DNA from 2 places in the Vibrio penaeicida genome. Region 1 is predicted to be linked to the other one. Evidence: riboswitches for the same ligand, from Rfam matches in the RefSeq annotation. Region 1 holds a riboswitch; the other holds the start of a gene.

Region 1 (3,403 bases):
GAAAAAGTCAGCAACCCCGTAGCTTGGAAAGACAGGTACGATTGGGATGTTTACAGCACATACCTAACTATAGGACTGTTTACAAAAGACAAAACATTAATAGAGCCCTATATTGAGTGGTCTCAAGATATTATACAAAGAAAACCGAGACCTGCTTTTTATAATAATCTGATCGTGGCGTATCGAGGAATGGACAACGAAAGCAAAGCGAAACAAATTCAAGAAGAAGCTGAGTACCTATTTCCCAAACTCGATTTCTCAAAAGTACGATACTCAAAGGCATCTCAAGCAATTATTACGGACAATAATGATGAATCCCAAAAAGCCGCTGAGTAAGCGGCTTTAGTGATGAATACCCGTACTCCAATACCCTAAAGCGTATCTTCCAACGCCTTGAGGCAGAGTGCTACATTTTCATCACGAGCTCCATATCCCATTAATCCTATTCGCCAAGCTTTACCCGCTAAAGCACCGAGCCCAGCGCCTATCTCTAGGTTGTACTTTTCTAGTAAAGTGGTACGTACGCTAGCCTCATCAATACCTTCAGGTATGTATACTGCATTCAGCTGTGGCAGACGTGAACCTTCTTCGACGACAAATTCAAACCCTAAACTTTCTAACCCATTTTTGAGCTTATTGTGCATCGATTTGTGCCTTGCCCATGCGCCTTCAAGTCCTTCTGTTTTTAGCTTCAATAGAGCTTCATGAAGTGCGTATAAGCTATTAACTGGGGCGGTATGATGATAACTTCTCTTGCCCTCCCCACTCCAATACCCCAAAACCAAACTCTGATCTAAAAACCAACTCTGTACGGGTGTACTGCGCTGCGTAATCTTCTGAACGGCGGCTTGAGAAAAAGTTAATGGTGACAATCCAGGAACACACGACAAACACTTCTGACTACCTGAATACACTGCGTCGAGTCCCCACTCATCAACATACAGTGGGACACCACCTAAAGACGTAACCGCATCGACTATCGTCAACGCACCATGCTGTTTGGCGATACTTGCGAGCGCTTGGGCATCAGAGCAAGCACCTGTAGATGTTTCAGCATGAACAAATGCGAGCACCTTAGCATCGGGATGCTGGTCGAATGCGGCCTGCACTTTTTGTACGCTTACAGGCTCCCCCCACTCATCATCGACAATAACTGCATCTCCACCACATCGAAGAACATTTTCTCTCATTCGTTCTCCAAAAACGCCATTTCGACACACAATGACTTTGTCACCGGGTTCAACCAAATTGACAAAACAGGCTTCCATCCCCGCACTACCCGGTGCTGATATCGCGATGGTGAATTCATTCTTTGTTTGAAAAGCGTATTTCAAAAGCTGCTTTAGCTCATCCATCATATTGATAAACAGCGGGTCGAGATGACCAACCGTTGGGCGACTGATCGCTTGAAGAACTTCGGGATACACATCTGATGGACCTGGCCCCATTAAAATGCGTCTTGGTGGGTTAAAGCTGGTTATTGTCATAGGTGTTCTCATTTTATTGTAATTGTAGGTTTAAAAAATTGTATACAAGTCTTACTGTACAAATTTTACTCTAATGCATCAATTGGGCTTAGGTCGAGCGTCTAGAACTCAATTTTTACATAGCCAATATCACAAAATAACAAATTCACGCTTTGTGATTGACATTTTGGTCATAAAACCGTTCAATAAACGGGCTTTCTAGCAGAAGAGGAGCATTGCCCAGGCAGGTGTGGTGTGGAACCCCAATTCCAATACACTTCACTCAGGGGGAGCAGTGCCGAGATGATGATTCATTGCGGGTGAATTACACATCGGGCGAGTAGGTTGAATCCTACCGACTGTCACCAAAAAGGTGAAGAGCTTCTGAGGTGCGCATTCCTTTCTTATGCTTTCCCTCTGCTCTACGTAATCTCTCTTCAACATCGGATGTTAAGTAGTCCTTTTGACTACTGTGTCGTTATTCTTGGACGTATTTTGGGAGACAGTGCTTTGAATGAGAACAAAGCCACTAGCGCATTTAATGTAGCGAAATTTGGCGGAACCAGTGTTGCAAACTTTGAGGCAATGAGCCGCTGCAGCACGATTATAGAAAACAACCCAAATACGCGGTTGATTGTAAGCAGCGCCTGCTCAGGCGTGACAAACCTACTTGTTGAACTTGCTAATGGCGTTCAAGAAGCAAGTAAGCGTCAAGAATTGATAAAGCAGATCACAGATATACATCATCAAATTTTAGATCAGCTTGCGGATCCTGCTCATGCAGAAAAACAAGTCCACACTATTTTAGATTCTGTTGCTAGCGCAGCTGAAGCGGCATCATTCCAATCAAGTGAGAAGTTGACCGATCATTTAGTGTCATGCGGCGAGCTAATGTCTACGCACCTTCTGACTCAATTAATGAAAGAGCGCGGTATCGATGCCGTCCGATTTGATATTCGTGATGTCATGCGTACAGATTCAGTTCATGGAAAAGCGCAACCAGAATTAGAAGAAATCTCTCGTCTAGCACATGAAAAATTGGTTCCTCTTTGTCGTCAGCATGTGGTGGTCACACAAGGTTTTATCGGCTCAGACGCAGATGGAAATACCACGACTTTAGGACGAGGTGGAAGTGATTACAGTGCCGCATTAATTGCAGAAGCAGTTGAAGCAGCGGGGCTTGAGATTTGGACAGACGTTCCAGGTATCTACACTACTGATCCACGAATAGCACCTAAAGCGAGCCCAATTCCTGAAATCAGCTTCAGTGAAGCGTCAGAAATGGCGAATTTTGGTGCCAAAATTTTACACCCATCAACTTTGCTGCCAGCACTTCGCCATCAAATACCTGTTTTTGTTGGCTCATCAAAAGCACCAGAGAAAGGTGGAACTTGGATTCGTCAGCAAGTAGAGAGCGCGCCCCTATTTCGTGCACTAGCATTGCGCTGTAATCAAACCATGGTGACGCTACGTAGTCCAAATATGTTCCAAGCATACGGCTTTCTTGCTGATGTGTTCCAAATTCTCGCTAAATATAAAATCTCGGTTGATTTAATAACCACATCCGAGGTCAGCGTTTCGCTCACACTTGATCAAACCAATACGAGTGGTGGAGCACCAGAATTGCCTGCTGAAGCTAAACGTGAGCTGGAAGAATTGTGTACAGTCGATATAGAACATAATTTATGTTTGGTGGCTCTTATTGGAAACAATATGAAAGAGAGTAAAGGCTACGCGAAACAAGTATTCAGTACGCTGGAAGACTTCAATTTACGTATGATCTGCTACGGAGCAAGTGCTCATAACCTCTGCTTCTTATTACACGAATCTGTGTCTAAGAAAGCCGTACAAGCACTCCATCAAGAGCTTTTTGAAAAGTAACCTTCAAACGAAAAAAGGGTTAGCAAATGCCAACCCTTTCTCAACTTGTTGCGTGT
Region 2 (3,403 bases), 710 kb from region 1:
GGAGGGTGAATAAAAACTCTGAGTCTGTTGTCTGCAGTATTGCTTAAAAATGCATCTAGCAATCGTAGCTCACCGATACCAGTAGCAGTATCTATTTCGATGACCCCTTTACTTGGAAAGCCGCCGCCTAATTTGTTATCTAGTTCGGTATAGCCTGAAGAGATAACATCTGCATGATGTGATGTGTTTACCCCGTTCCATAGTAAGTTTTTATGCTTTAGTGTCTTTATTATCTCATGCATTCCCATAAGCCTGTATGTATGTACAGTATTTATAGTATATGCATTCAAGAGGAAGCGGCAAGAACTTTCTGCACTACTGAGCTTGTAGAAGAAGAAAGTACAAATAAATCATAAATGTATGACTCAGGTGTTTTCTTCAAAAGGGATGATAATGAAATGAGCTTAGATGAATATATTTTAAATGAAATAGCTTGAATGGTTATCAATAATATAAATATATGCAGTTTGACGTTAATCGATGTAATGCAAATAGTGGCATTAAAAAAGCCGAAATTTATATAAATTTCGGCTCAATATATGAAACACTGGTGTATAGAATCGAGGGACATGCCCAGTGCTGCAATAATTTTTGTAACAAAGTGAAAGCTAGATTAGGAAATCATCCAAAGCTTTACCTGAATCCAAGTGAGCTTGAATTGCAGAAGGAGTACGACCTTGACCTGTCCAAGTCTTTTCTACGCCATCAACAGTGTATTTGTATTTAGCTGGGCGAGGATCGCGCTTTTTCTTCGCTTTAGATTTTGTTTCTCCAGATAACGCTGCAATAAGGTCATCTACATCGATACCATCTTTAGCAATCATATTTGCGTATTCAGCTAATTTAGCTTCGCGTTCAGCTTTTTCTGCTAATTCTGCAGCTTCTACTTCACGACGTTCATCAACAACGGTAGTTAATTTATCTAGCGCTTCTTCCAAGTGCTCAAGCGGTAGATCACGAGCAAATGCTCGTAGACTGCGAATATTAAGCAGGGTTTTTGCAATATCTGACATGTTCAGTCCCATTCTTATTTTAGTAAACGTACACAATAATAACAGTGTAAGACGAGAATACAATATAATTTTATTTCAAATATATCGAAATTCAAATACACATTTCTAAAAATATATTTAATTACTTATTTAGCAGAATAGAATACGTCAATATTTAATACGCTAAATGTCAGAAAAGTGTAAGTGTAAGGCATATAGACGTTCAATCTAGTCGAAAGTTTCATCAAGTTGATTAAAACTTGAAATTATATGTTGCAAAAAGCTTTTGCATCCGTAGAATGACTCGCACCTGATTTAAGTGGTGGATTTTTAATCAATCCAGTACTTAAGGTAGAGGCGCAGTAATGATCAGTATGTTTCAAGAGGGTGATACCTAAGAGGGAAACAGAAAGGTGTTATTGCCGAAGTATTGAAAGCCATCATTCTTCAATGCTGGGGTTATATCCGAATAGGTATAACACTGCCATAGTCTATATTGTTGTTAAACTATGGAGCGCTACTGTGGGGTTGGGTGAAGTGTTCACTTCCCTTTCGCTTGTTCAACTTAAGGTATATATAATACCGACTACAGTAGATCTCTAACCAAATATTGGTTTCTGAAGATCATGAATTTATTAGATTTTGCATCGTCCCCCCTTTCATTGTTGCCACCGCTTGTCGCTTTAGGGCTAGCTATTATTACTCGTCGAGTTCTTGTCTCATTAGGTATGGGCATTCTTCTTGGTGGTTTACTGATCACTGACTATTCAATTACTGATTCCATTAAATATATATGGGACAAAGTATATGGCGTAGTTATTGAAACTAATGAAGTTACTGTTGATGGTGTAAAAGTAGAAGAGAGTAGCCTTAATAGCTGGAATATGAGTATTGTTGCGTTTCTTTTATTATTAGGAATGATGACAGCTTTACTTACCTTGTCTGGTGGCACTCGGGCATTCGCTGAATGGGCACAAAGCCGCGTGAAAAGTAAACGTGGTTCTAAATTACTCGCCGCATTTTTAGGTGTTTTTATTTTTGTTGATGATTACTTTAATAGCCTAGCCGTCGGAGCAATATCTCGCCCAGTCACGGATCGTTTTTATGTATCACGTTCTAAACTTGCTTATATTCTAGATTCCACTGCAGCTCCGATGTGCGTGTTAATGCCAGCATCTAGCTGGGGCGCTTATATAATGACTATCATTGGCGGGATTTTAGTCACTCACGGGTTGACGGATTATTCTTCTGCGCTGAGTGCTTACGTCAATATGGTTCCAATGAATTTTTATGCGGTATTTGCACTGCTGATGGTCTTTGCTGTGGTGTGGTTCCAGCTAGACGTTGGACCGATGCGTAAAAAAGAAATTGAAGCCTCTCAAGGAATGGGATTTGATGATGCAAATAATCAATCCAGCAGTGAATTGAGTGAAGACCTTGATATTAGCGAAAGTGAAAAAGGTAGAGTTGCCGATTTAATTATGCCAATTGTTGCTTTAATTCTAGCGACAATATTTTTTATGCTATATACCGGAGCAGAATCACTCACTGAATCAGGTAAAGAATTTGATCTGTTAGGTGCGTTTGAAAATACCGATGTAGGTGCATCTTTATGCTATGGCGGTCTGATTGGTTTAGCGACAGCACTTATTACCGTCTTCCGCCAGAAAATTGAATTATCTCAAATTGCTCGAACTTTATGGATCGGTGCTGGTTCAATGTTCGGTGCTATATTAATTTTGTTTTTTGCATGGACAATTGGTTCTGTAATAGGTGACTTAAAAACGGGCACTTACTTGTCTTCGTTAGTACAGGGCAACATCAGTGTTCATTGGTTACCTGTTATTTTATTCTTGCTATCTGGCTTGATGGCATTCTCGACAGGAACTTCTTGGGGAACATTTGGCATCATGTTGCCTATCGCTGGTGATATGGCTGGTGCGACAGACTTAGCGTTGATGCTTCCTATGCTGAGTGCCGTTTTAGCTGGTTCTGTATTCGGAGACCATTGTTCTCCAATTTCTGATACGACGATTCTATCTTCGACGGGGGCTCGTTGTAATCACATTGATCACGTTGCAACGCAATTGCCTTACGCATTATCCGTTGCACTAGTATCTTGTGTTGGATTTGTTGTTCTAGGAATGACGTCATCCATTCTATTCTCATTCGCCGCTGCGAGTGTGACATTTGCTGTGGTATGTGGTGCTTTAAGTGTTATTTCCAAACGCAAACAAAGCCCAGCTAAGGCTTAATTACTAAGTTCAATAGCTCTTAATCAAAAGAGCAGGTGAAAACCTGCTCTTTCTCTATCCACTCTTCTTCTATCTATTCGTTTTCTATCTACTCTTTTCTATACATCTTCTGTAATGTCGCGAGGCAGCTTCTCGCTGAATCTCTCGTTGCTTTCT

The links. Region 1 has a riboswitch for lysine ahead of lysC (lysine-sensitive aspartokinase 3). Riboswitches for the same ligand answer to the same signal wherever they lie in the genome.
Region 2: another riboswitch for lysine. It lies ahead of LDO37_RS05875 (Na+/H+ antiporter NhaC family protein); the one in region 1 lies ahead of lysC (lysine-sensitive aspartokinase 3).

What each region holds. Positions count from the first base shown of each region.
Region 1 covers NZ_AP025144.1:542,546-545,948, reverse strand. Annotated here, with positions in the region: gene LDO37_RS02770 (PglL family O-oligosaccharyltransferase) at 1-336, shown strand, start outside; gene LDO37_RS02765 (pyridoxal-phosphate-dependent aminotransferase family protein) at 372-1,487, opposite strand; lysine riboswitch at 1,685-1,858, shown strand; gene lysC (lysine-sensitive aspartokinase 3) at 1,977-3,347, shown strand.
Region 2 covers NZ_AP025144.1:1,247,869-1,251,271, forward strand. Annotated here, with positions in the region: gene imuA (translesion DNA synthesis-associated protein ImuA) at 1-242, opposite strand, end outside; gene LDO37_RS05870 (H-NS family histone-like protein) at 609-1,013, opposite strand; lysine riboswitch at 1,337-1,520, shown strand; gene LDO37_RS05875 (Na+/H+ antiporter NhaC family protein) at 1,619-3,247, shown strand; gene LDO37_RS05880 (hypothetical protein) at 3,336-3,403, opposite strand, start outside.